Regions from separate parts of the Oceanobacillus sp. B139/18 genome, predicted to be linked through region 2. Evidence: riboswitches for the same ligand, from Rfam matches in the RefSeq annotation. Region 2 holds a riboswitch; each other region holds the start of a gene.
The links. A riboswitch is a leader RNA that binds a small molecule or an ion and turns the genes downstream of it on or off. The one in region 2 is predicted to bind S-adenosylmethionine.
Positions count from the first base shown of each region.

Region 1: it holds a riboswitch for S-adenosylmethionine, as region 2 does, so the genes downstream of both, metK (methionine adenosyltransferase) here and ACZSMY_RS15470 (O-acetylhomoserine aminocarboxypropyltransferase/cysteine synthase family protein) in region 2, are expected to answer to the same signal.
Region 3: it holds a riboswitch for S-adenosylmethionine, as region 2 does, so the genes downstream of both, ACZSMY_RS03200 (methionine biosynthesis PLP-dependent protein) here and ACZSMY_RS15470 (O-acetylhomoserine aminocarboxypropyltransferase/cysteine synthase family protein) in region 2, are expected to answer to the same signal.
Region 4: it holds a riboswitch for S-adenosylmethionine, as region 2 does, so the genes downstream of both, ACZSMY_RS11000 (methionine ABC transporter ATP-binding protein) here and ACZSMY_RS15470 (O-acetylhomoserine aminocarboxypropyltransferase/cysteine synthase family protein) in region 2, are expected to answer to the same signal.

Region 1 covers NZ_JBVFXI010000003.1:4,548-12,394, reverse strand. The annotation lists gene ACZSMY_RS10495 (ABC transporter permease) at 1-434, opposite strand, end outside; gene ACZSMY_RS10490 (ABC transporter ATP-binding protein) at 421-1,227, opposite strand; gene ACZSMY_RS10485 (ABC transporter substrate-binding protein) at 1,240-2,226, opposite strand; gene pckA (phosphoenolpyruvate carboxykinase (ATP)) at 2,426-4,012, opposite strand; SAM riboswitch class I at 4,196-4,301, shown strand; gene metK (methionine adenosyltransferase) at 4,470-5,669, shown strand; gene ACZSMY_RS10470 (gamma carbonic anhydrase) at 5,724-6,251, opposite strand; gene ACZSMY_RS10465 (hypothetical protein) at 6,755-7,144, shown strand; gene mnmM (tRNA 5-(aminomethyl)-2-thiouridylate-methyltransferase MnmM) at 7,153-7,725, opposite strand.
Region 2 covers NZ_JBVFXI010000005.1:109,073-116,919, reverse strand. The annotation lists gene ACZSMY_RS15490 (ABC-F family ATP-binding cassette domain-containing protein) at 1-1,251, opposite strand, end outside; gene ACZSMY_RS15485 (hypothetical protein) at 1,941-2,519, shown strand; gene ACZSMY_RS15480 (YpmS family protein) at 2,583-3,242, opposite strand; gene ACZSMY_RS15475 (SGNH/GDSL hydrolase family protein) at 3,260-4,159, opposite strand; gene ACZSMY_RS15470 (O-acetylhomoserine aminocarboxypropyltransferase/cysteine synthase family protein) at 4,532-6,190, opposite strand; SAM riboswitch class I at 6,284-6,382, opposite strand; gene rarD (EamA family transporter RarD) at 6,579-7,490, opposite strand; gene megL (methionine gamma-lyase) at 7,740-7,847, shown strand, end outside.
Region 3 covers NZ_JBVFXI010000001.1:659,703-667,549, reverse strand. The annotation lists gene ACZSMY_RS03210 (NAD(P)/FAD-dependent oxidoreductase) at 214-1,422, opposite strand; gene ACZSMY_RS03205 (hypothetical protein) at 1,734-2,636, opposite strand; SAM riboswitch class I at 2,946-3,050, shown strand; gene ACZSMY_RS03200 (methionine biosynthesis PLP-dependent protein) at 3,200-4,306, shown strand; gene spx (transcriptional regulator Spx) at 4,477-4,884, opposite strand; gene dacB (D-alanyl-D-alanine carboxypeptidase/D-alanyl-D-alanine endopeptidase) at 5,207-6,571, opposite strand; gene ACZSMY_RS03185 (YjcZ family sporulation protein) at 6,708-6,803, shown strand; gene tatA (twin-arginine translocase TatA/TatE family subunit) at 6,996-7,211, opposite strand; gene ACZSMY_RS03175 (M20/M25/M40 family metallo-hydrolase) at 7,283-7,847, opposite strand, start outside.
Region 4 covers NZ_JBVFXI010000003.1:108,531-116,377, forward strand. The annotation lists gene ACZSMY_RS10970 (cysteine desulfurase) at 1-187, opposite strand, end outside; gene sufD (Fe-S cluster assembly protein SufD) at 187-1,497, opposite strand; gene sufC (Fe-S cluster assembly ATPase SufC) at 1,515-2,303, opposite strand; gene ACZSMY_RS10985 (hypothetical protein) at 2,516-2,668, opposite strand; gene ACZSMY_RS10990 (MetQ/NlpA family ABC transporter substrate-binding protein) at 2,866-3,723, opposite strand; gene ACZSMY_RS10995 (methionine ABC transporter permease) at 3,786-4,454, opposite strand; gene ACZSMY_RS11000 (methionine ABC transporter ATP-binding protein) at 4,447-5,469, opposite strand; SAM riboswitch class I at 5,598-5,697, opposite strand; gene ACZSMY_RS11005 (thioredoxin family protein) at 5,838-6,158, opposite strand; gene ACZSMY_RS11010 (toprim domain-containing protein) at 6,303-6,668, opposite strand; gene gcvH (glycine cleavage system protein GcvH) at 6,883-7,263, opposite strand; gene ACZSMY_RS11020 (arsenate reductase family protein) at 7,330-7,686, opposite strand; gene ACZSMY_RS11025 (DinB family protein) at 7,706-7,847, opposite strand, start outside.

The DNA.
Region 1 (7,847 bases), on a different contig from region 2:
ATAATAAATCCCATCGCAATGATGGATAAATAGCCGGGACCAAGTGCTACGATGAGTATCGGGCCGAGAGCCACTTTTGGCATCGCGTTAAAAACTACCAGATAAGGATCCATGACTTTCGCAAAACGATGAAAGCTCCAGAGCATAGAAGCAATGATAATCCCGGCAATTGTGCCGATCAAAAAGCCGAGGATGGTTTCAAGCAGCGTAATCTGAATATGACTGAGTAAGGATCCCTCTAAGAGTCGACTCCATATCGAGCTGAATACCCGGCTGGGCGAGCTGAAGAGCAGCGGATCTATCCAGTAAAACCTGCTGGCTGTCTCCCAGAGAGCAAAAAATAAAATTAAAATAGACAGCTGCCAGGTCAGTACAATCTTAGCCTCTTTTTTTAATTTTTGCTGATAGAGTGCAAATAACTTAGGGCCGTTCATAAGCATCCTCCTCTAGAGGCTTTACTGTATCTTTTTGCTGGTCTAAGTCCGCCCAGATTTTATCGAAAAGCCGGCTGTATTTTGGATGCTTTCTTGCCATAAACGGTGATTCATTTCGTAATTCAACAGGCACGTCATATACTTTTTCAATTGCACCGGGATGCGAAGACATCAGAATAATCCGGTCGCTCATTGAAATAGCTTCCCCAATATCATGTGTTACCAGAATCGCTGTTTTTTGATAAGCTTTTAATAAATCAGCTACCAATACTTCCAGTTTTAGCTTTGTCTGAAAATCCAGAGCAGAAAAGGGTTCATCCAGTAAGAGAATTTCCGGCTCTGTGATAAGTGTTCTGATTAATGCCGCCCGCTGCCGCATCCCTCCTGATAATTCATTAGGGTATTTATCTGCGACATTTTCTAGACCGACTTCTTCCAAAAGGGCAATTGCTCTTTGCTTTAAATCCTCTGGCTGCCGTTTTCTGATTCTGGGTCCAATGAGCACATTATCAATAATATTTTTCCAGGGAAACAGATAATCCTGCTGGAGCATGTAACCGATTTCTAAATCGCTTCCCTCTATTTTCTTACCGTTCACTAAAATATTGCCTTCAGCAGGTTGCAGCATTCCAGAGATAAGAGAGAGCAGCGTAGATTTACCACAGCCGCTTGGTCCGAGCAATGAAATGAATTCATTCTTTTTCACAGAGAAAGAGATATTGTGCAGCGCTTCTGTATATTGTTTTTTGGAGAAGTAGTAATGAGATACCCGGTCTAATGTAAGATAAGACATTGTTGGCCTCCTTTATTCCCCGATAATCCGCTCTGCATACTCTGTGTTGACGAGATCTTCATAGGGAGCGTCTCCAGGGAGTTCTCCAGCTTCATCCATAATATCTTTTAGGTTTTCCCAGGCATCCTCTTTCAGCAGTGGAGATGTCGCAAAGGATCCCTGCTGTTTATAACGGTCGATGGCATTCGCGAGCATTTCTACATCGGTATCTTCAAAATATGGCTCTACCACTTCGGCAATTTCTAACGAATCTGTTTCCTGCACCCATTGCTGTGCTTTATAGATTGCTCTGGTAAATGCTTCGACCGTTTCCTCTTCTTCATCTAAAAAGCTTTGCTTTGCCATGAAGACAGTGTACGGCACTTGCCCGGATTCTTCTCCGAAAGAGGCGACAATCTCACCCTGGCCATTCGCTTCAAAAATACTTGCGGTTGGTTCAAATAACTGCACATACTCATAATCGCCGCTGGCAAAAGCGCCTGGAATATTTGCAAAATCAATATTCTGAACTAAATTTAAATCTTCTTGAGGGTTGATATCATGCTGCTTCAAAACATACTCTCCAACCATCTGGGGCATTCCGCCGACACGCTGGCCGAGAAAATGGCTGTCGCGTAAATCCTCCCAATTAAATTCTTCATCTGCATCCTTGGCTACTAAAAATGTGCCGTCTGTCTGAGTCAGCTGGGCAAAGTTCACGGCGTAATCCCTGGAATCCTGAGCATAGACATAGATAGATGTTTCTGAGCCGACCAGCGCAATATCTGCGCTGTCAGATAACAGTGCTGTCATTGTCGTATCGCCGCCCCATGTTGTTTGCAAATCAACCTCCAGTCCTTCTTCTTCGAAAAAGCCTTTTTCTAAAGCAACATATTGCGGTGCATAAAAAATAGATCGTGTGACTTCTGCAAGGTCTATCTGGGTCATTTTATTTTGATTACAGGCACTAATGAGAAGCAGAGAACAAATCAATAGAATGAAACAAGCAAGCTTTCTCATTTTCTTCTTCCTTCCTTTCTCAAAAAACTGTTCTTGAATATCTTCTATAAATATATGTTTCGCGGGATGATTGTGTGAACGCCTAGAATTTGGAGATTTTGTGAGGTGAAAAGGAAAGAGCAGCAAGAAAAAAGAGTAAATCCAAATTGGAGTTTACCCTTTTAACGCGTGAATATGCTATTTTGGAGAAGCTGTTTGATTATACTGGACGATACAGCGGACCAGCCTGTTGAATTGTTTCGCTGACTTCCGTGAATTTCTCGAAATTCATATGAAATTTTCCAGCTAATTTTTTAGCTTCCAATTCATAACTTTCCTTATCCGCCCAAGCATTTTTAGGAACAAGCACTTCATCAGGAACACCTGGAATGGATTTTGGAATAGCCAATCCGAAAATTTCATCTGTTGTTGTTTCCGCGTCATTTAACTCGCCGATTAAAGCGGAATGCACCATCGCACGCGTGTAGGATAATTTCATTCTCGTTCCCACACCGAACATGCCGCCGGTCCAGCCAGTATTAATCAGAAATACATTTGCATCAAATTTATCAATTTTTTCTCCGAGCATTTCTGCATAGACAGATGGATTTAATGGTAAAAACGGAGATCCGAAGCATGCTGAGAATGTAGCTACAGGCTTAGTTACACCACGTTCTGTACCAGCCAGTTTGCTCGTGTATCCGCTTAAGAAATGATACATTGCCTGCTCTTTTGTCAATTTACTGATTGGCGGCAAAGTACCGGAAGCATCTGCGGTCAGGAAAATAATTGTATTTGGATGTCCAGCCACACTTGGCTCTAAGCTGTTATCAATATTTTCTAATGGATAAGCTGCCCGTGTATTTTCTGTTAACGAAGTATCATCATAATCCGGGACGCGTGTATCTTCATCCAAGGCGACATTTTCCAGAACAGATCCGTAGCGGATCGCATCAAAGATTTGCGGTTCTTTTTCTGCGGATAAATTAATGCATTTTGCATAGCAGCCGCCTTCAATATTAAAGACACCCTCGTCACTCCAGCCATGCTCATCATCACCGATTAATCTTCTGTCAATGTCAGCTGAAAGTGTGGTCTTTCCAGTTCCGGATAACCCGAAAAATAAAGCAACATCGCCTTCATCTCCAACGTTAGAGGAGCAATGCATGGACAGAACATTTTGCTCAGGGAGCAGGAAATTAGCTACAGAGAAGATAGATTTTTTTATCTCTCCAGCATATTCTGTTCCGCCGATAAGCACAATGCGCTGTTCAAAGGAAATGAGAACAAAAGCCTCGGAGTTTGTACCGTCAACTTCCGGGTCTGCTTTAAAACCGGGAGCGGAGATTACTGTAAAATCAGCTTCATGTAATTGCTCCATGTCTTTTTCAACAGGAATAAATAATTGTCTTGCGAATAAATTATGCCAAGCGTATTCATTGATTACCTGAATAGGCAGTTTGTATTTTTCATCCGCACCCGCATAAGCTTGCAGGTGAAAAATTTCCTCTTGGTTATCTAGATAGGCAATCACTTTGCCCAGCAGCTGATTAAAGACTTCCTCTTCAATAGGCTGATTAACATTTCCCCAGTCTACCTTATCCGCTGACAAAGCATCTTTTACAATAAATTTATCTTTTGGAGAACGTCCCGTGTATTTTCCAGTGGTGGCACGGACCGCGCCAGTAGATGTTAATTTTGCTTCATCACGATGAATAATTTTTTCAATAAGCTGGCCAACAGAATAGTTGCTGTAAATATTAGTTAAAGTGAGCTCCTCCAGTATACTTCTCCGCAATATTTTCATAAAGCAATTATTCACTCCTTAATTAATGGTTTAGAATTGATTTTATCTTGAAATATGTTTATTAGTATAACACATTAAATATAATAGTCCATACTAATTTATGAAAAATTATTTTTTCTGTCACAAATGATAATAAGGTTGACAGGAGAGGCTTGTTTCGTTAATCTAAATATTGAACGGATACTCTTATTTGGAGATGGTGGAGGGACAGTCCCGATGAAGCCCAGCAACCTCACTTGAAGTGAAAGGTGCTAACCTGATGCAAGGATCATTCCTTGAACAATAAGAGCGAAAGGCCAATAAGTTTTCCTTTCCTCATATATTTTGAAGGAGAGGTTTTTTTGTTTTTAGGAGACTTTTTAAATATCCTCTAAAAAATGAAACCACATTGGGTGGAATGATAAATTTATATTGAAATAGAGTTCCGTAACATTATTGGAGAAGGGGAGTTAGCCTTATGGCTGCAAATCGTCGTTTATTTACTTCTGAGTCAGTTACTGAAGGGCATCCGGATAAGATGTCTGACCAAATTTCAGACGCTATTCTGGATGAGATTCTCTCGAAGGATCCGAATGCCAGAGTAGCTTGTGAAACTACGGTTACAACTGGAATTGTTTTAGTTGCCGGAGAGATTTCTACAAGTACATATGTAGATATTCCTGCAATTGTACGTGAAACAGTACAAGGAATTGGCTATACACGGGCAAAATATGGTTTTGATTCAGAAACATGTGCTGTATTGACTGCTATTGATGAGCAGTCTCCTGATATTGCCGGCGGTGTGGATGTTGCGCTGGAAGCAAGACAAGGACAAGAAAGCGAAGAAGAAATCGAGGCAATTGGTGCCGGTGACCAGGGATTAATGTTTGGTTATGCATGTAATGAAACTGAAGAGCTGATGCCTTTACCAATTTCTTTAGCACACCGTTTATCCAAAAGATTAGCAGATGTCCGGAAGGAAGAGATTATCGGCTATCTGCGTCCAGACGGGAAAACACAGGTAACCGTTGAATACGGTGAAGATAACCAGCCGCTGCGTGTAGATACGGTTGTCATTTCCGCGCAGCATCATCCGGATATTACGAATGAACAAATCGAAGCGGATATTATTAAACATGTTGTCGAAGCTGTTGTACCCGGTGAATTACTGGATGAAAAAACAAAGTACTATATTAACCCGACCGGGCGCTTTGTTTTAGGCGGTCCGCAAGGCGATGTCGGCTTGACCGGAAGAAAGATTATTGTAGACACTTATGGAGGCTATGCCAGACATGGCGGCGGCGCTTTTAGCGGTAAAGATGCAACGAAAGTGGATCGTTCTGCTGCATACGCGGCCCGTTATGTTGCTAAAAATATTGTTGCTGCAGGTCTTGCTGATTCTTGTGAGGTTCAGCTGGCTTATGCGATTGGCGTTGCACAGCCCGTTTCTATCTCAATCAATACGTTCGGTACAGGGGAAGTCAGTGAAGAGAGATTAGTGGAAGCAGTCCGGGAGCTTTTTGATTTGCGTCCGGCAGGTATTATCCGCATGCTTGATTTAAGAAGGCCAATCTTTAAAAACACAGCTGCTTACGGCCATTTCGGACGTACAGATATTACATTCCCATGGGAAAAAACAGATAAAGTCGAAGAATTAAAAGCGTTGACTGCAAAATAAAAAAACGTCAGGTGTTTGAAGATGCCTGACGTTTTTCTTTGGAATAGGATGGTTTTACTCATTTCCGCCCATGTTTGTTTCTTTTAAATAATATTGTCCTTTTTCCACATAGGATTTACGGATGCGGTCCATTTCTTGATAGTCTTTATCGGTTAATTCACGAACCACTTTAGCCGGCCTACCCATAGCTAATGTGCGGGGCGGTATTTTTTTGCCCGGCGGCACCAGACTTCCTGCGCCGACAAAAGCATGCTCCCCGATCTCTGCGCCATCTAAAATAATGGACCCCATGCCAATCAGCGCATGATGGCGTATAATTGCTGAATGCAAGGTGACTTGGTGTCCAACAGTGACATCATCTTCAAGAATTAACGGCATATCAGGACTTTGATGCAGCATAGAGAGATCCTGGACATTGGTACGCTTACCTATTTTTGTCGGTGCTACATCACCGCGAATCACCGTATGAAACCAAATACTTGCTTCTTCTTCAATCGTCACGTCTCCGTTGATTACTGCATTTTTGGCAATGAATGCGGCAGAATCAATAGACGGGGTTATTCCTTTATATGATTCAATCATTTGTATTCCTCCAACTCAGTCATATTGATTAAAGTATATCAAAGGAAATATTATCTGGAAAGGCAGTTCTAAATGAGTTGATTTTAGTACTGAATGAAGGAGAAAGACTTGTTATTCCTATCGTAATCTCCTAATTGTAGGCATATATTCTAAGTCATTTGTTTGATGTGGATAATAAGTTTGAATGTAGATTTATTTCTTTTTATCCTCTACAGATACGCATCTTTTTATGGTAGAATAAATAAGCTGGTTACTTAAGGATAGTAATAACATAAAGAGATAAACAGAAATGCTATTCTAAGTAATTTCCACGTTGTTGATTTGACAATGGGAGCAGTAACAGATGTTCCAGTCATAACTGGAATAAGTAATTGTATAAATCTGTTTTAATCTCGCTATGGATAATGGGACATCCATACAAACAGGCGGACTTTTACAGAGAGAGAAAGTTTTGCATGTGGCGCAGAGAACTGATTTATCGTTAAAAATGGGGTTGTACTTTCATGTTGATTCAAATTGTAATAGGGATTTTATTTTTTATCGGTGTCTATATACTGATAAGCGATGAGCAAAAATGGCTGCGTCTGACAACATTTGGTTATTTTATTTTGCTAACTATTATTTTTGCAGCCGGATATATGAATCAGTTGAACAGCCTGCAAGACCCTGAACTGGGTGACCTTTCTGCATTGCGCGACTGGGTTTATCTATTTGGATATTTATATTCTGTCCCGCTCATGGTTGTATCAGCTTATATTTGGATTCCCTATCCCAAAAAATATAAGACACTTCGCTCCCGTGTGCTCATGATTTCATTTATTATATTTATTATCATGACAGCCGGGCACTTCTTAAATTTATTCTTTCGATTACTATTTTTAGGAATTGCATAAGAAACGCTCTATGATGCAGAGCGTTTCTTTTTTTCGATAGCAATTAAAAAAGGTGCTTGATTTTGCTGATTGATAAATTGGTACCTGAGCACTTGATATTCTTTTTGATTTAATTGTGAAGCGTAAGAAAGAACCGCTTCTTTTTCTTCCCCGCCGCCCGGGTGTCCATAATAAATAACCAGAACGATCAGACCGTTTGTTTTCAGTTTTTTCAATATCGCTTCAACCGAGGCGATGGTGGAGGGCGCTTTTGTGACTATTGATTTATCGCTTTTTGGCAAATAGCCAAGGTTAAAAATAGCGCCGCCAAAAATTTCTTCTTTAATATTGCTATGTATCTTTTCATGGCTGTCCTGAATAAGGGTTACATTATGACAGTCATTTTCGTAAAGTGTCGCTTTCGTATTTTGAATGGCCTGCTCCTGGATATCAAATCCATATACCTTGCCGGAAGGGCCGACAGTCTGGCTTAAAAATAATGTATCATATCCGTTTCCACAGGTCGCGTCGATAGTTGTATCTCCTTCTTTCAGGCTTTCTTTTAAAAGTGCATGTGCGCAGGTTAAAACATTTAATAGCATGTTACTGTCTCCTTCTGTATTTTTTCCAATGGAAATATGCTGTATTTCATTATAACAAGAAAAACGGTAAAATGTTTATTGCTCCGCTTCCAATTGAATAGTCAACAGTCTGTATTATATTT
Region 2 (7,847 bases):
TGTTTCTGTTTCGTCCTCCGGAGAGTATTGACGCAGCCAATCCACTAACGATAAGTTTACACCGTCAAAGAACTCGGAATTATCTTTCGGGAAATAGGACTGGGAAGTCGTGATTCCCCATTTGTAAGAACCTTCGTCCGGCTCTAATTCTCCGGCAATAATCTGCAATAGCGTGGTATTGGCAATATCATCCTTGCCAACAAGCGCTACTTTATCATTCGGATTTAGTGTGAAGTTAATCTTATCCAGTACTTTCACACCATTAATCGTTTTAGATAAATCTTTTACTTGTAATAAATCATTTCCAATTTCACGCTCTGGGGTAAAGGCGATATATGGATATTTTCTAGATGACGGCTTAATATCGTCCAGCGTAATATTATCAAGCATTTTCTTACGTGACGTTGCCTGCTTCGACTTCGAAGCGTTCGCACTAAAACGGGCGATAAATTCTTTTAACTCTTTAATTTTCTCTTCTTTTTTCTTATTAGATTCTTGAGCCATACGGGATGCAAGCTGGCTGGACTCGTACCAGAAATCATAGTTTCCAACGTAAAGTTGAATTTTCCCATAATCGACATCTGCAATTTGCGTACATACTTTATTTAAAAAGTGACGGTCGTGGGATACAACGATAACCGTATTTTCAAATTGAATCAAAAATTCTTCCAGCCATTGAATTGCCTGAATGTCTAATCCGTTTGTCGGCTCATCCAGAAGAAGAATATCCGGATTGCCGAATAAGGCTTGCGCAAGTAATACTTTTACCTTTTGTTCTTCAGGAATCTCAGCCATTTTTAAATCATGAACAGATTCTTCTACACCAAGTCCTTTCAGAAGCACGGCAGCATCGGACTCTGCTTCCCATCCGTTCATTTCTGCAAATTCACCTTCCAGCTCAGCAGCACGAATGCCATCTTCTTCGCTGAAGTCTGCTTTCATATAAATTGCATCTTTCTCCTGCTTTACATTATATAAACGCTCATGGCCCATCAAGACAGTCTCTAAAACAGGGTGCTCTTCGTAAGCATAGTGATCCTGTTTTAAAACTGTCAGACGCTGTCCGGGTGTCAGTGATACATTACCGGATTGCGGCTCGATTTCACCTGAGAGAATTTTCAGGAAAGTAGATTTCCCTGCACCATTTGCTCCAATCACACCATAGCAATTTCCAGGGGTGAATTTTAAATTAACATCTTCAAAAAGCTTCTTATCACCATATCGTAAACTAACATTAGTTACTGTTAACATATTTTATATTGCCTCCAAAAAATCGTTATCAGAATAAGCTTACGTTATTTGAGATAACAATGCAAGATAAGACGGTTAAATAATTGATGTCGTATCCTATAATTTAAGGTGAGCAGAGAAATAGACCGGAAGGCTTAGTCAAAAATATGACGCTGGGTTATTACAGGAAGGTAAAATAACAGGTATCATCAAAGTAAGTTAAGGAAATATGTTATTCATTATCCTCTAAAACCGGGTTGGGAAGCAAAGAGGTGTGAATGCCAGCAAAAAATGGTACACAAGCGGGATGCCAATTCAGATTATTTTCATATACTAGGAAATAAGAACATGCTGAAGAAATATCGATAGATGAAAGCAAGCGACCGAAAGGAATCTGATGCTGCGATGAAAAAGTACAAGGCGTATCGAAAGCATATTAAGAAAAAATCATGCCGATTTAGAACAGCCAATGAAACTTTTTTTAAATGTAATACGTAAATAAATGGTAGAAGAACAATTTATATAGAAGAGAAAAAAATGAACACGACATTTCCTCATTAATGAAGGATGCAGTGATTTGAAAAAAGCAATTTTGCTGAAAAACGTTAGGTTTACTAGTTTACCTAATTTTTTGTATCAGCTGTTGTATATTAAAAAGCTTTTGTATATATTAATAAAAAGGGGTATGTCCAAAGAGGGGGAACACGTAGATGAAAAGCAAGTCGGTTTATTTGCTGTTTACCGATACAGGAAGCTATCTGTCACGATTAATTCATCTGTATACCCATGAGCCTTTAAACCATGTTTCTATAGCTTTAGATAGAGAATTAACAGAAGTTTATAGCTTTGGGAGAAAACAGCCTAATAACCCATTTATCGGCGGCTTTGTGAAGGAGGATATTTTCTCGCCGTACTTAAATCAGTCCAGGTGTGAAATTTACGAGCTTAAAGTCACTGAAAAAGAATATGAATATATTAAAACCTTTATTCAGCATATAGAGATTGATAAAGAGAAATACCGTTATAATTTTATCGGTCTGTTCGGGGTTATGATGAAAATAAAAATTACACGGCAGACAGCCTTTTTTTGCTCACAGTTTGTGGCAACCATTTTACAAAATGTAACGAGCCTTCCGCTGACAAAAGATCCTTATTTTACAACACCAGAGGATATTCGGAGTGCTCCTAATTTAAAGCTTATCTATGAAGGGGTATTATTACATTATAAAGACATAGATTCGTTATCACTGACAGAACAGCCATCATTATCTTATATTTCTAATTTATAAATGTCATGATAAGGCATCTAAAAAGCACAGCGTCTCACTGGAGGCGCTGTGCTTTTTTGGGTTTCATTCAAACAAGTCCTGCATCGCGTCCATGCTGACATCTTGAATGCCAAGAGTTTCATAAGGGACGACAAGTTTCATGGTAATATTATTTGCTTCTAAGTCCATATGGTGTACAGCAACATCGAAATTCCCCTGTAATTCCATATCAGTAACAGCTACATAAATTTCCTGGCTGTCTGGATCAATAGTTACCCATTCAGGCATTGGCAAAAAGCGATCCATATATTCCATGATTTTTTTGTTCGGCAGCTCTAACAGTCCAACGGATATCGACTTTTGCTGTAGGATAAGGTCCCCATTTGCCTGTTCAATCGGTTCAAAACGGACGGATAAAGGCACCGTAGAGGAGAAAACAGGCAGTTCTCCCATCAGATGCACATCATCTTCAAGCAAAATACGGTAATGATGCTCTGTTCCCTCCAGTAATTTTTCAATATAAGCATTGACTAGATTATTTAAGTTTTGCTTGGTTGTCTGAATATAAAACTCAGAGCTTTCCTGCTCGTCTATCATGGTATTTGGAGGGAATGCATTATTGGAAACCGGCCAAAAAATAAGTACCAGCAGAACCAGCAGGATAAGGCCGTTAAAGATGAGGAGACCGAAAAACCCGGCCCTCCATTTATTATTGATTTTTATTTGTCTGTTCTTTATTCTCATTATGTTTTCATCCCAACTTAATTAAAATATTCCAGAATACGTTCAGCCATTAAATAATATCCGTCATAATTAGGGTGGAAATTATCTTCTGCAAATAAGTCTGCAGCATCGTCATCAAATAAATCATCAATTGGAACAAAAGTGCTGTTTTCATTTTCGCTGACAATTTCTCTTCCGATATCATTCCAATTCAGAACGATTTGATCCAATTCCGGGATATCCTCAAAATAATTTTTAAAAGGATTAAATATACCTAATAGATAAATAGAAGCATCCTCATTAAGGGAACGGATCGTATCAAATATCTCATGTAATCGTTCTTCATAGGATGTTTGTTCTTCATTGAAATAGCTGATCTCTAAATCCATGATATTTTCCTTCAGTACTTGCATAATATCATTCGCACCGATGGTTATGATAATCATATCTGCTTCTTCTAAAGCCTCAGCTAATGCAGGTTCTTCCTCCAGACGGTGAAGCAGCTGGTCCGTTCGGTTTCCGCGCTTTCCGAAATTTTGAAAATGAACGTTGGTATCAAGAACCTGGAGTGTTCTGTCTAATATCCCGACATACCCTCCCTGATCTGTATCGTCCCCTACCCCTTGCGTCAGGGAGTCTCCGAGTGCCACAATATCTACATCTTCCTCCGAAGCAAATTCAAATGTATTTTCTAAATCTTCGTCGACAGCGATTGGAGTATTTTCCTGCTCTTCAACGTCCCCCATAACCTCTTCGCTCTCTTCGGGTGTTTCTTCCTCATTTTCTGTTTCTTCAGGCGTAATTTGTTCTCTTAATGCTTCTTCTTTTTCCCGTTGTTCCGAGTTTAATTGAAAATAGGGCAGCTGTAAAATTGCAAAAACAGCAATAGCGGTAATCAGAGTGGAGCTAATGAGAATAAACCATTTCTTTTTCGTCATTTTCATCATCACACCTACGTGTTCTTTTCTTCTAGTTTATGTTGGAACAAATAAAATTACCTAAGAATACGAAAAGGAAATTAAATTTGTTATATGTGTATTTGCAAAATGGATTGGTAAAGTTTCATAGAATATATGCGTCTTCTTATAGTCTTATTTTAATCAAGGATAATCAATACTAAACAGATTAAATGAAAAACGCCTTCTAATTTTTAAGCTAGAAGACGTAACCACATTATAGTATAACATAAAACGAAACATCAATCAGTGGGAGTGTTGTTTTTCTCCATGATAAAATTACCCGCCTTTCTTAACAATAAAACATGGAAATGTTCTATAAAAGAAAGGCGGGGAAGGATGTTATTTTTGTATTTAACGTCCGGAGCTGCGTAATTCAAGAGCAAATTGCGCCGGCTGAACGGTCGAAAGAATAAACACTTCAGATGATACTTCAGGAGCAGAAGCTGTGAATAAAATCGTGCCCTGATAAGCTGCGTTTTCTTCTGGTGTCTGTTTACCTTCCTGCAGCCATATTGCATCAGCTCCTGTTAATATATCTGTTGTCACTTCATCGATATCTGCCGCAGGAATTACCTCATAGCCTAATTTATAGAGAGGAACAATTTCTTCGTCCGCGATGCCGACAGTAATAATCCGCTTTTTGCGGACACCTTCGCTGCGGTCAAATGGGGATTGAAGTAAATTTTGCACTGCTATTTCCTCGGCTGATTTTTGATTGCCCTGTGATTTTCCTGTTGCTTTATCAATGGCTTGATCCAAGTCAGCTACAATATCGTCAAATGACTCTAAACCAATGGATAAACGGACCAATTCTTCCGTTGTACCGCTTTTTGCCAAGTCCTCATCTGTCAATTGCTGATGGGTTGTAGAAGCAGGGTGGATAATAAGCGATTTGGCATCCCCCACATTGGCGACATGAGACCAGAGCTGCACATTATCGATTAGAGTACGGCCTGCTTCTCGTCCGCCTTCAATACCAAATGTAATAACTGACCCAAAACCGCCCTTTAAGTATTTTTTAGCAAGCTGATGGGAGGGATGTGATTCCAGCCCCGGGTAGTTGATCCATTCTACAGCAGGGTGATTTTCCAGGTAAGCTGCTATTTTTTCTGCATTTTCGCTATGCTTCCTGATGCGTAAGTGTAAAGTTTCCAGGCCTTGCAGTAATAAAAAGGCATTTTGCGGACTAAGCGCAGGTCCGATGTCACGTAATAATTGGACGCGCAGCTTGGTAATGAATGCAGCAGGACCTAAATCCGCATATTTTAAGCCATTATAGCTCTCATCCGGCTCGATAAAATCAGGGAATTTATCATTATTCCAATCAAATCTGCCGCTGTCGACAACGACACCGCCGATGGTTGTGCCATGTCCGCCAATCCATTTCGTGGCGGAGTGAACCACAATATCCGCACCCCAGGTTAACGGCTTGGCAAAATAAGGGGCAAATGTATTATCAATAATTAAAGGAATGCGATGATTATGAGCAATATCAGCCACCGTTTCGACATCAAAAACATATAAACTTGGATTAGTGATGATTTCTCCAAAAATTGCTTTTGTTTTATCTGTAATTGCAGCCTCAATAGCATCCGGGTCAGTTCCATCTACAAATTTTACATTGATTCCATAACGGGGGAGCGTGTTGGCAAATAAGTTATACGTCCCGCCATATAGATTGCTGTCCGCGATAATCTCATCACCGGCACGGGTGATATTTAAAATCGCCATCGTAATAGCTGCCATCCCGGAAGCTAGACCTAAAGCACCGACTCCGTCTTCTAATTGTGCAATCCGCTGCTCAAATGTATCTACCGTCGGATTCATAATTCGAGTATAGATATTACCTGGCTCTGCTAATCCAAATAAGTTTTGTGCATGCTCTGTATCACGAAAAACATAAGAGGTTGTTTGATAGATTGGAACAGCACGTGCTCCGGTTGTCGGGTCTGGAACCTGCCCCCCGTGTAACAAAATCGTTTCGTCTTGCTGTACTGGATAGTTTGACATTGTATTTCCTCCCTTTTTATTGAAAACACTCTTTTACCTGAAAAAAGCTCTCTTCTATAATGAAGAGAGCTCTGATAACTGACTTAGAACCCTCTCTTATCTTTCAGATGATATATCTGTAGGATGGAGCACCTGAATGTTCAAGTTGCCGGGCTTCACAGGGCCTATTCCCTCCGCCGCTCTTCATAAGAGATTCTGCTAAATATTTTGAAATTACTTGCGAGTATATAGTTTTACAGGTTAAAAGTCAAGTGTTTTACTAGGGATTAATAGATGAAATAAAGTGAATCTTCCTTCAGCGGGGATTTCTTTCATCCTTACTGAAGGAATTATCACAAAAGTATGACCTAAAGGCCTTTGGACGAACCGGGCCGTTACTGGCTGAAAACTATGCCTTTCTTCTTTTTCTCCGCGGTGCATCCCGGTAAATACTGGCCATATAGATAATAAGTGCAGCCCAAATCAAAGCAAAGGTAATCATATGATGTACCGTAAAGGTTTCATTATATAGAAATACCCCCAGAAAGAACATAATTGTCGGTGCCACATATTGTAAAAAGCCAACCATTGCCAATGGAATCCGTTTGGCCCCTGCAGCAAACAGCAGTAAAGGTATTGCTGTAACACCCCCCGCGCCTATAAGTAAAAGATTGTCCGATGTAAACAAAGGAGAAAAAGTAAAAGATCCTTCTGACGGAACAAATAGTAAATACAATAGAGCAATCGGAGCCACTACAAGTGTTTCAATAGTAAGTCCATACATTGCATGCAGATGGAGTGTTTTTTTAATCAATCCATAAAAGCCAAAGGTGATGGCCAATAACAGCGAAATCCAAGGGAACACACCATAGCTCAGTGTTAAATAAAGTACGCCGATACCGGCAAGGATGAACGATAAGACCTGTCCTTTCGTTGTCTTTTCTTTCAATACAAATACCGCTAATAAAATGCTGATCAAAGGATTGATATAGTACCCTAAGCTGGCCTGCAGCACATGTCCATGCTGAACCGAAAAAATAAATAGAAACCAGTTAATAGATATAACGATGGAAGCTGTAATGATAGCGATGGTTTTCTTTTTATCTTTTTTCAGCTCGTGGACCGTTTCAATCAGTTCACGCCAATTACCTGTCACCAGTACTAAAAAAATCATGAAAATTAAGCTCCAGACAATCCGGTGGGCTAGTACTTCGCCAGCTGGAACATGTTCAAGAAACTTCCAATAGATTGGAAAGATTCCCCATAATAAATAAGCAGCAAAGGTAATAACCGCTCCCTGTTGTAAAGATTTATCCTCCATTATCCATTCCTGCCTTCTGAAAAAATTAAACTAAAACCAATATTAAAACTTTATGAGGCAGGAAGCAATAACTTTTAAATAATGTATTCCGTAAAACGAAGCTTCATGGAGCGGGAGCTTTGTTTTCTTTGTACGAAATATTAGATATTTTTTTGAGCCGGAAACATTTCCAACAGCACAGGAATACTTTATCATAAAGAGAGAGACTTATCTGAATTATTACCTTTATCAGGATCGGGGAGAATATAAATGAGCAAAAAGTTTAAACATATGGAAACAGCAATGATTCACGAAGGGTACGATTCCAAAGAGCTGCTTGGCAGTTTAACACCGCCCATTTTTCAAACATCTACATTT
Region 3 (7,847 bases), on a different contig from region 2:
TGTTAAAAAGCAAAAAAATTGCCGGGAGATTATCCCGGCAATTTTTAAAAGCTTATCTAAAGTCCCTGTTGTCTTCTAAATATTCACTTGCAACACGGTAGCCTACCAGGGCTGTCAGAGCAAGTAGAACGTAACATAATAAATTCTTCATATCGCTTACCTCCTGTGGAGTAATTTATCAAATACAACTTCAATTCGAATGTTATTTGGTTATTAGAATGGACGGAATTTACCTTTTTTAAGTAATGTTTTAGCACCGCCGACTAAGAATAGAGAACGGTCATCAACAACTTTTTTCATTGCTGCCGCTGCTTTACCGCTTAGTTTTTTACCATCAAGCACGTTTCCGATACCATCAGATAAGCCAAGAGATGCAACTGTTCCTTTGTTAGAGAAAACAAAGTCAGTAATCACTTCATCACGAATCAATGCAACAATGTTATCTGCTGCTTTCGCGCCTTCTTGTACAGCCAGCTGACCAGTTGGAGGGAATGGTTTTCCAGTTTCCGGATCCATTGTCCATGAGCAGTCTCCAAGGATAAAGATATTTTCTTCTCCTTCTGGACGTAAATCTAATCCAACATTTACTTTTCCTTTGAATAATTCAAATCCGGATTCAGCCAATACCGGGTTACCCATTACGCCGCCTGTCCATACAACTGTACCAGCTTTGATTAATTCGTTATCTTCGCCGACAACAAATCCGTCTTCTGTACATTCTTTGATGGCAGTACCAATACGGAATTCTACGCCACGATTTTCTAAGGACTGTTTTCCGTAAGAAACTAAATCTTCATCAAACATAGGTAAAATAGATGGCATTGCCTCTACGTTAATAATTTTTGCTTTGCTGCGATCGATATCGTATTTTTTACATAGCTCAGGTACTTTGTCTGCAAGCTCACCAACAAATTCAATCCCTGTGAATCCGCCGCCGCCGACAACGATGGTAAGCTGCTCGTCACGTTTTTCTTCGCTTGAAGAATACTGAGCAAACTGATATTCAATGTGCTCTGCAATTAATCGGCTGGAATCAATATCTGTGATTGCATAAGCATTCTCTTCCATACCCGGAATGCCAAATGAGTTGGATACAAATCCAAGTGCAAATACAAGATAGTCATAAGCCACTTCGCTGTTTTCAAGAACAACGCGTTTTTCCTCACGCTTCACTTCCGTAACGGTATCGTAAATTAAACGTACACGCTTAGGGTTAACTACATCTGTTAGCATAAAACGTGCCTGATTCGGGGTAATCGTACCCGCTGCTACTTCATGTAACCATGTACTTTCATAATGGTAATTATGTTTGTTGATTAACACAATCTCAGCTTCTTCAGGAGACAGCTGTTGAGTTAAACGTCTTGTTGCAACTAATCCAGCATAGCCTGCACCAAGAACGACTACTTTTGGTTTACTCATAATTCATCTTCCATCCTTTCTATCTTCCACAAATAAAATGTAATGTAATTTCGAACTATCACGTTTAATAGTCACTGCATCTATTATAATATCAAATTTTGCGGGATTAGGCTAATTTTCATTATAATTTCTTTAGAAAACTTAGCGAAACTTGTTTTATCAAAGAACCCGCATGATATATATGCTTATTAATAGGTGCGAAAGTTGAGATTTTAATATTAAAAAACTGCAAATTCGCCAGGCTACAGCAAATTCGCAGTTTTATTTTACCTTATTAATTTAATTATGAAACAGCTGCTTTCTTTCGTAATTTAATCAGCATAGATGGATGCAGTATCGACCTCAGAACCTTTGTGCTCTTCAGAACCTTTATCTGTTTCTGAGTCTGAGTTTTCTCCCTCTTCTTCAGTCTCATGCTCTCCATTATTTTCTTCTTCTTCAGGATTTCCTTCCTCTGATTCCGGCTCTTCACTCTCTACATCTTCAGAATCGGGTTCCTTGTTGTTTGCATTATCATCGTTGCCATTTTCTTCCTCTTCCGGCTGTTTCGGCGGTTGATCCGATTTATCTTTTGAATCTTCTTTCTCTGAATTCTCTTCATTCCTGTCATTTGTGCCGGGCGCCTCAGTTTCAGCTCCAGAATTATTGGAATCAGAAAAGCGGCTATTTTTTTCAGATTGATTCTGATGTACAGAAGCTGTGGAACGTTGCGTATTATTCGATTCTGATTCTCGGCTTTCTGTATTCTCATTATTTTCACCAGCTGCGTTTTCCTTATTTGAAGCGTTACTGCTTTGTTCACTGTCAGCTGGCTCATCATTTGTTATTTGATTAGATGATGCTTCCTCAGAAGCTATATAATCTTCTTCCTGCACCTCTGTTTCTGGATTTGTGTATGTTTCTTCCTCTGTTTCGGTACCTTGAGTCACAGTACGCTCTTCCTGCACTTCTATTTCATTGTCTTCCTGCTGAAGTATGTTGCGATAATCTAAATTAGCTGTTTGATAAATTTGTTCATTGTCTCCTAATAACCGATTATTCCAGGAGGTTGTAAAAATCTCTACGCTTTCTCCAGTTTGTCCAGTTCCGTCTTCTGTACTCACTTCCATTGAATATTCTACAGAGCGGTTATCCTTATAAATCCCCATGCCAATGATGATAATACAACCTGCTAACATAGAAATGTTTACCCATAATAGCTTTTTTTTGCGCATATATCTTCTTCCTTTTTAAATAGTTTCATTCGGATATTTATTATTTCACCCTTTTTATTATCAGACATATCCAACTCATTCAGAGTAATTGTCCATTTTATAACCATTCAACAATACGTTCACTACACTACCATTGTAATCGTCATCGGAGTCCTTTTCAAATACTTTTCGTTTTTTTCAAGCTTCTTCTTTCTATACACAGCCTCTAAGCCAGTGTTGCCGGCTTTTTCATTTTTAAAAAAATCAAGACTTGATTTTTTTTCCTCGCTCTTGTAAAGTTAACGTAATTATAATTTAATAAAATTCCAATTCTTATCCAGAGAGACGGAGGGACTGGCCCGACGATGTCTCAGCAACCAGCTGCTTCTAGCAAGGTGCTAATTCCAGAAGGGAACTCCCCTTTAAAGATAAGATATGTATCATCACGATATCATACCCTTCTTATCTCATCTCTGGAATAAGAAGGGTTTTTTATTGATTTCACATGGGAAAATCATAAGAAAACAGCATATTCGCGAAAGATAAGCGAATTCATGTTTCTGGATTGAGGAGGCTGAAGGAAAATGAGAAAAATAGAAACAGCATTAGTACAGTTAGGTAATAAAACGGACGAACGGACAGGGGCTATAAATCCGCCTATTTACATGTCAACAGCTTATCAGCACCAGGGAATTGGCCATTCCACAGGTTATGATTATACGCGTACCAAGAATCCGACCAGATCTGTTTTAGAGGAAGGTTTCGCAAAGCTGGAAGAAGGAGATGCTGCTTTCGCCTGCAGCTCAGGAATGGCAGCTATTCAATTAGTTCTCTCCTCCCTGTTTCGTATGGGCGATCACCTTATCGCGACAAAAGATATCTACGGAGGAACTTACCGTATTTTTAATCATTTTGAAAAAGCTTATAATATTTCCGTGACCTATGATGTCTGTCAAAATATCACGGAAACAGAACGATGTATTAACGAAAATACAAAGGCTATCTTTTTAGAAACACCGACGAACCCGTTACTTCAGGAGGTGGATATTGAAAAGTATGCGGAGCTGGCTAAAAAGCATAACCTGCTGCTTATTGTTGATAATACATTTTTAACACCTTATCTCCAGCAGCCAATTACGCTTGGTGCGGATATTGTAGTGCATAGTGCGACAAAATATATCGGCGGCCATAATGATGTTTTAGCCGGTCTGGTCGTAACCAAAAGTCCTGACCTTTCCGAAAAATTATTTGAAATGCATAATGCGTCAGGAGCAACATTATCTGCTTCAGACAGCTGGCTGCTTGTCCGCGGGTTAAAAACACTTGCATTGCGTATGCAGCGTCACGAGGAAAACGCACAAGAAATTGCTGCTTACCTGCGAGACCACTCGTCAATTGGACAGGTTTATTATCCAAATAAAGGCGGCATGCTTTCATTTTGTTTAGAAGATGCCGACCAGGTGCGTTCTTTCTTAGCTAACCTCAACTTAATTGTATTTGCCGAAAGTCTGGGCGGTGTAGAAAGCTTTATTACCTATCCTACAACACAAACACATGCCGATATGCCGGAGGAAGAAAGAGATAACAGAGGAATCGGTGATGACCTTCTTCGTTTCTCTGTAGGAATTGAAGATGCGGAGGATTTAATAGCAGATATTGAGCAGGCGCTGCAGGTTGTCAGTAAAATTTAAAACAATACCCCAAAAAAGAGGCAGCTCATTTTAAAGCTGCCTCTTTTTTAGAGTAAAGATGAAATTATATTCTTCCTTACATATTATTTAATTTGCTCAACATTCAACATATGGAAGCATACAGCCATTTCATCGTATGCTTCCATAATTTAAGGTTCATTTAAGGTTCGTTACCCTTTTATTAAACCTAAATCCACTTTCCATTGTAACCATTGCAGCTGTCTCGTTTTACGAGGTAAGAATTGACGAATATCTTCCTCATGGTACCCAACTTGGAATCTTTTTTCATCCACCAAAATTGGACTTTTCAGCAGTCTTGGGTATTTGTGAATTAATTTCAATAAAGTTTGCAGAGACAAATCCTCTACATTCAAATTCAATTCTTTAAAAATTTTAGAACGGGTTGAAAGTATCTCATCCGTGCCTTCCACAGTCATTTGTAAAATATTCTTTAGTTCGTCAATTGTCAATGGTTGATGTAAAATATTTCGTTCCTTATAAGCAATTCCATTTTTGCGAAACCATTGTCTCGCTTTTCTTGTAGATGAGCAAGATACTCCGTAAATATGCACTGTCATATTCATTCTCCTTATTATTTGACATATTCATTACAAGATTCAAAGTGATTATGATGAAATGAAAGTAAAACATTTCTGCTTCTTCATTCCATTTTTTCTATCTTAGTTTCACTTTAGCATGGAAATGTGGTAAAACTATGGTAAGGTCATAAAAAAAACATGAAATGAAGCTTAATTCATCGAAATAAAGCTTGCTGCTATTATTCCTTCGCTCTATAAATATGCTTCCCCGGCTTCACGATTCCACAATACGCCCTTAAACTTCTGTTTAATAACAGCTTAAATCAAATAATGAACCCCCCCAAAAAACAAATGACAAAGGTCAACACCATTCTTCTATCTCCGCCATTATCGCAACCAGTTCATCTTCTAATTCTTTTCCTGTATCCGTATCTAATAAATGATTAAATAAGATGGAAAAGATAAGCCGTTCTCCCTTTCCATTGGTTACATAACCGGAAAGAGTGCTGACACCTTCAATGGTTCCTGTTTTTGCCTGAACATCCAGTCCCTTCATACGTTCACGTAAAGTGCCTCCAATCATTTTATCGGCTTCTCCAGCTGCCGGCAGACTGGCTAAAAATTCAGGGAACCACTTTTCCTGCTGGATTTCGTACAGTAAACGCGTCAGTTCTTCGGCTGGAATAAAGTTAGCTGCTGAAATTCCGGAACCATCCTTTAACTGGATTGTATCCAGATTGATTGAATAGGTAGCCAGAGCTTCTTTCACTGCTGCCAGACCCGATTCCCATGAACCGTCATCATATGTTTTACGCCCTAATTCTTTTGTGAGCATCTCACCAATCCCATTATTGCTAAGCTTCATAAAGGGAATAATAATGCCAGTTAATGGCGGTGACTGTTTATGGTAAATACACGCTGCATCTCCCTGAAGCTTTCCTTTTTTTATCCGGCCTTCTAACGCAATACCTTCCTTTTTTAATATTTGCCGGATTGTGTCTGCGATATAATTTTCAATATGTTTAATAGCCATATATACTTCCTGCTTTCCTTCTTTCCTGCCGATTTTTCCTGATATAAAAAAGTGATTTGCTGAATTATTCCGCCTTACAATCAATGCTTCTTCATCTGCTTCTTCTGTCGTTACAGCATCGTTGGTCACCGTAATTCCTTCCGTATGCGGCAGGATTTCTATCTTTGGGGTTGTATGCAATTTTTCCGGGGTAATGATTAATTTAATAGCATTCGTATCATAATCTGTATCTGGAGCAAGTGTTAAAGCAGATACTTCTGAACCATACCCGTATTGCTGATCAGCCCAAATTAAATCATCAGACCAGCGGATATCATCGTACCAGCTGTCATCAAGAATAAAGTCTCCGGATATATTTTTGATCCCACGCTCTTTTAAAGAAGCCACAAACTGTTTATAATCCTTTTCTTGTAAAGTCGGGTCTCCCTTTCCAACCAAATAAACATTACCATGACAGGTTTCCTCCACTACTTTCCCCCCCAAATGAAGCTCGGTTTGAAATGTATATTCAGGACCTAATTTCCTTAATGCCGCTACTGCTGTAAGTATTTTCAAGTTGGAAGCAGGCTGCAGCCGTGTTGATGCATAATAATTAAACAAGCTTGCACCGCTTGTCCCGGAGCGCACACTTATTCCTGAAACACTTCCTTTGTTGTGACATTTGTTTAATAAAAAGTTATTTAGTTTTTGCATCGATTCCACCTCGGATGATGTATTACGTTCTTAATTTTCTAATTCGATATCTATAGGTTAAAATCCTTTTTTCTAGTCAAATACCCTCTCAAACATAAAATCATTTCATATAGTAAACATACAGGGGGTGTAAAAAATGAGTAATTACAATGAATTTGGCGGAGGTTTTGCTCTACTGGTAGTCCTGTTCATCTTATTGATTATTGTAGGTACTTCTTATTGGGGATTCTAGTGATGCCATGATAAACAAATCTTTTCCTCCTCTTCCCTATAATTAATTAGCTTTACGTACGGCTGGCTAAGAAAATAGATCGTGATTATGAACGCTTGTAAAGATAATGCATCAACCTCTTTACAAGCATTTTTTATATGTAATATAAAAACAAGGCGCATGATGGAAAACTACATCGGCGCCTTGTTCCTCTTATTTTGACGGGTCCTTTTCAGGCTCATCATTATCTTCTTTTATTTCTTTCTTTTTGTCTTCCTCAGACATTATATTATTTGCTGAATTTTTGAATTCCCGTAAGGTCTGTCCGGCTGCTTTCCCGATTTCCGGAAGCTTTTTGGGACCGAAAATAATTAAGGCAATGATAACTATCAATATCAAACCCGGAATACCTATGTTTGCTGGACTCATGGAACAACACCTCCATTCTGATTTCATTATAAATCATTTCGATCTATTTTTTAATGGTTACACCCATAAAATTATAACGATTTGCCTTCTTTTTGTGAAATTTGCAGAATGAGCTGACGCATTAAATATGGAAATTGCTCAAATGCATTGGTAACATGCAGCCTTTCTGTGCGTTTATGTGCATCATGTCCGAACGGACCTACATTTAATACAGGTGCATCCAATTTACGCATCAATGAAAACGGCAATTCATACGAATCCCCCCATACCGGCGTATTTTCCTCGTAAACCTGCAGGCCTGTATCACTGCCTTGATAATGTACATAACTCAAATCACAAATTCCATTTAAAAAATGACTCCGTTTGATATCTAATTGAAATTCGTTTTTCGCTTCTTTTTCAACAAAATCAACACAATATTCTACAAAACCGTTACCGCTGGAATTTACAGCAGGATAATAAGGAGGTGCAAATAAAATCACCATGGCTGGCGCAAGCTCCTGACAATGAATCATTAAGCTGTCCGTAATACGAAGCGATTTTTCCCGGTCATCATGAAAATGAATATCCTTTTTCACATCTTCAACAAATTCCCTGCCCAGTTTATTCCCTGCATACTCTAATAACTCTTTATAA
Region 4 (7,847 bases), on a different contig from region 2:
CTCTTGACCCGAGGGTATGGACCCCGCGATGAACGTTGGAATTATTTTGCTTATAATAATCATTCACCGCTTCAATCACCTGAATCGGCTTTTGCGACGTCGCAGAAGAATCCAAATATACTAAGGGGTGTCCATTTACTTCCTGTTGAAGGATTGGAAATTGTTCTTTAATGGCCTTGATATCCATTAATAAACTTTCCTTTCAATCACTTGTGTTAATTGCTTACGTACTGACTCAATTGGAATTTGAGCTACCACAGGAGCCAAGAAACCATGAATAACCAGGCGTTCTGCTTCTTCACGCTCTAACCCTCTGCTCATAAGATAATACATTTGCAGCGGATCCACACGGCCTACAGAAGCAGCGTGACCTGCTGTTACGTCATCCTCATCAATAAGAAGAATTGGATTGGCATCTCCACGGGATTTTTCACTCAGCATCAATACACGGGACTCCTGCTCAGAGTTCGATTTTGTGCCGCCATGTTCAATTTTACCGATAGCATTGAAAATCGTAGAGGCAGAACCCTTCATCACACCGCGCTGTAAAATATACGCATCGGTTTCTTTTCCGAATTGGCGAATGCTTGACGTGAAGTTCTGTGTCTGCTTTCCGCGTCCGACAGATACTGCTTTTGCTTCGGAAGCTGAATTATCCTCCATAAGGTAGGTAATGTTTTCAGAAACCGTATTTCCATCGTTCATTTGTCCAAGTGCCCAGTCAATTCTTGCATCACGTTTAGCAACACCGCGACGGTTCACATACGTAGTTGTGCCGGCAGCAAAGTTATCTACTGCACCGTAAGCAACCTGTGCGTTATCATGCGCAAATACTTCCGTTACAAGGTTCGCAACGTTTTCTTCTGTATCATTATGAGAAATATAGTTTTCTACATAGGTTAATGAGCTGCCTTCTTCTGCTACAACAAGCACGTGATTCAATAATGCGCTGCTGTTATCTTCCTGCCAGAAGATTGCTTGAAGCGGTTCTTCCACCTGTACATTTTTAGGAACATATACAAATACGCCGCCGTTCATCAGTGCTGCATGAAGCGCTGTTAAACGGTTCTGATCAACAGCAACTGCATCATTCATATAATATTTTTCAACCAGCTCGCTGTGCTCTCTGACTGCTGTAAAAATATCTGTGAAAATAACCCCTTTATCCTGAAGCTTCTGCGCAAGGCTGTTATATGCAGCTGTCTGATTACGCTGAATATATAGATTCTCCATGCTGGCATCTTCATCGAAGTATTCTTTTAATTCTTCAGGCAGTTCATCAAGAGAAGCGATTTTTGCCGCTTCTTTATAGGAATGCTGGAAATCTGTAAAATTCCAGTTTGAAATCTTTGTTTTATCTGGTTTTGGCATTTCTAGCGAATCAGCCATTTCCAAAGCTTTGGAACGAAGCGTAGCCATCCAGCCGGGTTCATTTCGTTCTTTGGAAAATGCCTGGATATATTCTTGATTGAATGAAAGCTTTGTTTCTACAGTCATGATTATCCCTCCTTACATTACGCGTTTTGTTCTGCAGTTTCTTCGTCTTCGATTCCTAATTCTTCTTTAATCCACTCGTAACCTTCTGCTTCAAGACGTTTTGCTAACTCTGGTCCGCCAGACTTCACAACGCGTCCCTGCATCATTACGTGTACGAAATCAGGTGTAATATAGTTTAATAGACGTTGATAGTGAGTAATAATCAAGCAGCCAAAATTATCCGAACGCATTTGGTTGATTCCTTTTGATACTACTTTTAATGCGTCGATATCCAGCCCTGAATCAATTTCATCAAGGATAGCAATGTTTGGCTCCAGCTGCATTAATTGCAGGATTTCGTTACGCTTTTTCTCCCCGCCGGAGAAACCTTCATTAAGGTAACGTGTTGCCATATTTTGATCAATATCAAGGTAATCTAAGTCCTTATCCAATTTTTTGATGAATTTCATCAATGGAATTTCATCGCCTTCTTCGCGTTTTGCATTAATCGCAGAACGTAAGAAGTCAGAAGTAGTTACACCGCTGATTTCACTTGGGTACTGCATTGCTAAAAACAGACCGGCACGGGCACGTTCGTCTACTTCCATCTCTAAAACATCTTCCCCGTCGAGGGTGATGGATCCTTCTGTTATTTCATATTTAGGGTGACCCATAATGGCAGATGCCAATGTGGATTTACCTGTACCATTCGGTCCCATGACAGCATGGAATTCTCCACCTTTAATGGTTAGGTCTACCCCTTTTAATATCTCCTTATCTTCAATAGATACGTGAAGATTCTTAACTTCTAATACTGAGCCTGACATAAATCATACCTCCAAAAACTGTATTTTAAATGAAATGAATATGATATCCATTCTCAATTTATTCTCATTACAATCTTAAAGCATTTCAAATTAATTCGCAACTGTTATCATTCGTCTTTAAAAAGCTTTTAACTATGCTTCTTTAGACGCTTTTTTCATGATCTGTTCCCATTTAAAAAGCTGATGCCCCGTGACATCAGCTTTTGTTATTTTTATCTTAAATTACCAGAAACTGCTTCTGTAGAAAGTCTCTTCGCCTTCTGGTATTCCTGTTCTCTTTCTTTTTCCACTTTTAACTTTTTATTCAAGCTTCGGTCATATTCCTCGTAATTGACACCTCTTGATTGACCAATTCCTTTTTCCATTTCCGAAGTGTAGCTTAAACCATTTTCAGTGGTAATAATAAATCATCCTTTCGGTTTGTTTAACACATTCAATATGCTAACACAGGTATGATTCCCGCTCAAAATCGATTTAAACTTATATTTTCGGATAATTTATGAAAATCTTTCGCTATAGGTGGATATACTCTCACATTCTTAGTATTCTTCGGAAATGCTCTTTATTCTGCATCAGTTGGTGTTGGAATTACAGCACCATCATAGTTATCCGTAATAAAATCCTGTATTTCTTGAGATTGCAGTACCTCTACTAATGTATTTAATGCTTCGCTGTCTTTGTCTTCTGAACGTACAGCTATAACATTTACATAATCTGATTCATCGCCTTCAATGAAAAGCGCATCTTCAAGTGGATTTAATCCTGCTCCGATAGCAAAGTTGGTGTTAATAACCACTAATGAATCTTCTTCACTATTATAAATATCCGGTGTAATCTCAGGAGCAACGTCCGGGTGGAAGGATAAATCTTTCGGATTTTCCTCAATATCGTCTATTGTTGCAGCAACTTTATCCACATCTTCATTTAATGTAATTAATCCATTTGCTTCAAATAAAGATAAAATTCTCCCCTGATCTGATACAGAGTTACTTAATACTACCTCTGTTCCATCTGGAATATCATCAATACTTTCAATACCTTGAGAATAGACTCCCATTGGTTCTACATGAACCCCGCCAATAGATTCGATCTCATATCCGGCATCCTCTATCGTTTGGTCAAGAAACGGCTGATGCTGGAAGAAATTCGCATCCAGTGTTCCATTATCTAAATCATCATTTGGTAAAACATAGTCCTCATACTGTTCAATTTCTAATGTAATTCCTTCTTCTTCTAATAATGGTGCAGCTTCTTCTAAAATTTCAGCATGCGGGATACTGGAAGCACCAACTGTAATTTCAGTCGGCTCGTCCCCTTCACTGCCTGTACCTTCTTCATTATTGGAAGAATCATCATTTCCTCCGCATGCTGCTAAGAATAAAATCAAACTTACAGCTGCTAAAAACCAAAGCTTTTTCATGTTGAACGCCCCTTTTTTATTTTTTATTATGTGAATCAAGAAATTCTTGAATAGCACCTTTCTTAACGCTTGTCTATCTTTCTGGTTATAGCATCCCCAATAAACTGGAAGATAAATACGATAATCACAATGATGACTGTGCTGACAAATACAACATCCCAGCTTTTCCGCTGAAATCCGAAATAGTAGGCATGGTTTCCTAATCCGCCTGCTCCAATCGCTCCTGCCATCGCAGTATAACCGATTAAAGCAATCGCTGTAACCGTCAGCCCCGATACAAGTGCAGGCTTGGACTCTGGAAGCAGCACCTTAAAAATAATCGTACTTGCTTTAGCTCCCATTGCTTTGGCAGCTTCTACAACCCCTTTATCTACTTCCTTCAATGCAATCTCCACTAATCTTGCATAGAATGGAGCAGACCCGAGGATTAAAGCCGGTAAAGCAGCATTAGGTCCACGCAGTGTCCCCACTACAAAATCGGTGAAAGGAAATAACAGCAGGATCAATATAATAAACGGAACAGCACGAAATACATTGACAAATGTTGCAACAACAAAATTAATCAATCGATTTTCCCAAAAGTTCCCTTTCGACGTTAAAAATAACAGCAGCCCTAAAAGTAAGCCAATAATGGCTGTGCCGACTAAAGCTATAATGGTCATGTAAAGTGTTTCTTGAGAAGCTTCTACTAAATCTTCTATCGTAACGTTTGGAAATAATTCCTCAAGCATGCTGAATTACCTCCAATTCAATAACATCCTGTTCTTCCAGGTACTTTATTGCCTCTTCCTGCTGATTACCTACCAGCTGAACGATCAATGTCCCATAGCTCCCGACCTGTGTCTGGGTGATTTTCCCCTGCAAAATATTAACATGGATATCAAAATTCTTCACAAGCTGGCTGATTACAGTCTGGTTTGCACTTTCTCCTAAAAACTGAATCCGTAATAACGCGCCCTCTTGATATCTTTTCTTCAACTCTGTCATGTCTTCCTCTTCCTCATCTGATCCAGTCAGCTGTTCAACAAATTTCTGCGTTACCGGCTGCTTTGGTCTGGTAAATACATCGAGAACCGTTCCTTCTTCTACTACTTTCCCCTGCTCCATCACTGCAACTCGATTACAAATTTTGCGGATAACATGCATTTCATGGGTAATCAAAATAATGGTTAAACCCAGCTTTTCATTAATATCCTGCAGTAAACGCAAGATTTGATTCGTTGTTTCCGGGTCAAGTGCAGAGGTTGCTTCATCACAAAGCAGCACCTTCGGAGAGTTTGCTAATGCTCTTGCAATTCCTACCCGCTGCTTTTGTCCGCCGCTCAGCTGTGCAGGATAGGCATTTTCCTTTCCTGATAAGCCTACTAATTCAACCAATTCCAGTACCCGCTTTTTCCGGTCGCTTTTCTCCACACCGGAAATCTCAAGCGGAAATTCTATATTTTCAGCGACTGTCCGGGACCAGAGCAGGTTAAAATGCTGGAATATCATTCCAATATCCTGTCTGGCGATACGCAAATCCTTTTTCGATAAGGAGGTAATAACCTGATCGCCGATTTTTATCGTACCTGTCGTTGGTTCTTCCAGCCTGTTAATCAAACGCACAAAAGTACTTTTCCCCGCGCCGCTGTATCCGATGACGCCATAGATATCTCCATCCGCTACGTTTAGATTTAAATTATCTACGGCGACAATATCTTTTTTTTCTAAAGAGAATATTTTCTTCAATCCTTCAATGGATATCACTTTATTTCACTCCTATATGTGTACAAACCTATTTTATTGTGTACGCTATATTTTCCTCTTCATTGAAAAAGCGTCTTTCTGCAAGAGAACAGAAAGACGCTTTATTATACACAATATCGTCCATTGCTCCCTTATCTTTACAGTTTCCTGCAGGAATTGGCACCTTTTCAATGATTGAAGGTTGCCGCGGTTTCAATGGGCCAGTCCCTCCACCGCTCTTGATAAGAGTTTGCCTATTTTTAAATGAAGTGCCATTATAGTAGCATGCCATTTGTGCCTTGTCAATCACAATCCCTAGCCATTCACTCAGGTTTCTGTGGAATCTGCTGCTTCTCGTATATTGAACCGTCCTCTTGTACAGAAAAAACTTAGTTGTTTATTGCTGTGAATAATTCCGGTTTGTATTTCATCAAATACTGATAAATATTTGCTGTCGATTGAAACGTGTACACTTTCTCAATCATTTTACCGTTTTCCATAAATGCAAGACATGGCACGCTTTCGACTTGATGAGACTGCATAAAATCAGGGTGCATGGACGCGTTCATCTCCGTAAAAATATCAGTTTTATGCAGTCTTTCTATTTTTTCAAGCATAGCGCGGGCTACCGTACATGTCCCGCAAAATGGTGTATAAATATATAGTATGAATCGTTGATGATTCTTTTCTTCTCCACTAAACTGTTTCAAGTTCATTCCCCTCAATCTTTTTCTTCCCATAAAATAATATATGCTGAGTGAAAGGATTACACTGATTGCGTATAAAACGACTTCGCATCTTTCCTTATTTATTTCCTCGGCGAATAGAATCCATTCTTATTTTAACGTTTTACGTTACCATTTTGCAAGGTAATTGAGATTGATTCCAATGCGTTTTCCTGCCAGAATACTTGCCAACATTCTTTTTGGGGTGGCGGCAACCTCACGAAATTCACTGCTTACATAAATATGCTCTGCGTGCGGCAGTTCCCTGGCTAGCTGTTTTCGGAGTTTCATTCCCGAATCATCCTCGTCCACCAGAATAAATACATCTGTATCGTCCAAATGATAATATTCCAACAGCTCTTCAAATTTTTCTACACCGATGGTTCCATTTGTACAAACAATGGTGATGGTATTGTCGTCAAGAATTTTTTCTAGATGCTTTTTATCAGATAACCCTTCAACGATTATGACTTTGTTGTAATCATCTTCCATCATCGTTTTGCACTCCTTATCGAAGTGATTAGGTAAACATCTTTTTTAACCTAATCCTATCCTATGCTTTTTCTATATTATATGAAAAGAAAAGAGCTAACTATACACGAATGTGGAAAAGTCAGCTCTTTTTCACCTATTTTTAGAGCCTTTTTTGAAAATTCAGGAGCAGCGCCTGTATTTTCTCTTTCTCTAAAATAGGTGTAATGTAATTTTATTATCCTTCGATAAATTCCTGGTATGCTTTCGAATCTAATAATTCCTCTAAATCTGCTTCATTCTCAAGTTCAATAACAATCATCCATGCTTTTTCATGCGGTGATTCATTCACAAGCTCTGGGCTGTCTTCCAGTTCTTCATTTACTTCTACCACTTTTCCGCTGACTGGAGCATACAGCTCGGATACCGTTTTAACAGATTCCACACTTCCAAATGGCTCTTCCAGCTCTAAAGAATCGCCGACTTCCGGTAATTCTACGAAAACAATATCGCCAAGCTCATCCTGTGCAAAGTCTGTAATTCCTATACGAACTTTTCCATCTTCTTTTTTTACCCATTCATGTTCTTTTGAATATAAATAATCATTTGGCAAGCTCATTTCGTATCCCTCCAACAAAACTTTATTCTCTTCAACTATACATGGAAGTCAGTTACATTTCTAGCACTATTTCCAGACAGATTCATAGGTTTCTTCTTTAAATCCGACAGTTACTTTCTTGCCGTCGGTTAAGACCGGTCTTTTGATGAGCATACCATCAGAAGCTAAAATCTCCGCCATTTCCTGCGGGGATAAATCATTTATTCTTTCTTTCAAATTTAATTCCCGATATTTTTTACCGCTGGTATTAAAGAATTTTTTAGGCGGCAGGTCGCTTGTTTCCATCCAAGACAGCAGTTCATTCGCACTTGGAGGCTCTTCAGCAATCGGAATCGCCTTATAATCAATTTGGTTTGCATCCAGCCATTTTTTTGCATTTCGACAGGTGCCGCATTTCGAATACCAATAAAAAGATAATGTCATTATTCTTCCTCCGCTTCTTCTATTGATCCTCTTTCGTTGGTCCCATAACGCCGGGCACCTCTAGGCCAGCCTGTCTAAGCAGCACAGTCATCTGACCGCGATGATGGATTTGATGACTGACCAGCATACGTAAAATACTTCCTTTCGGAGCAGGTCCGCCG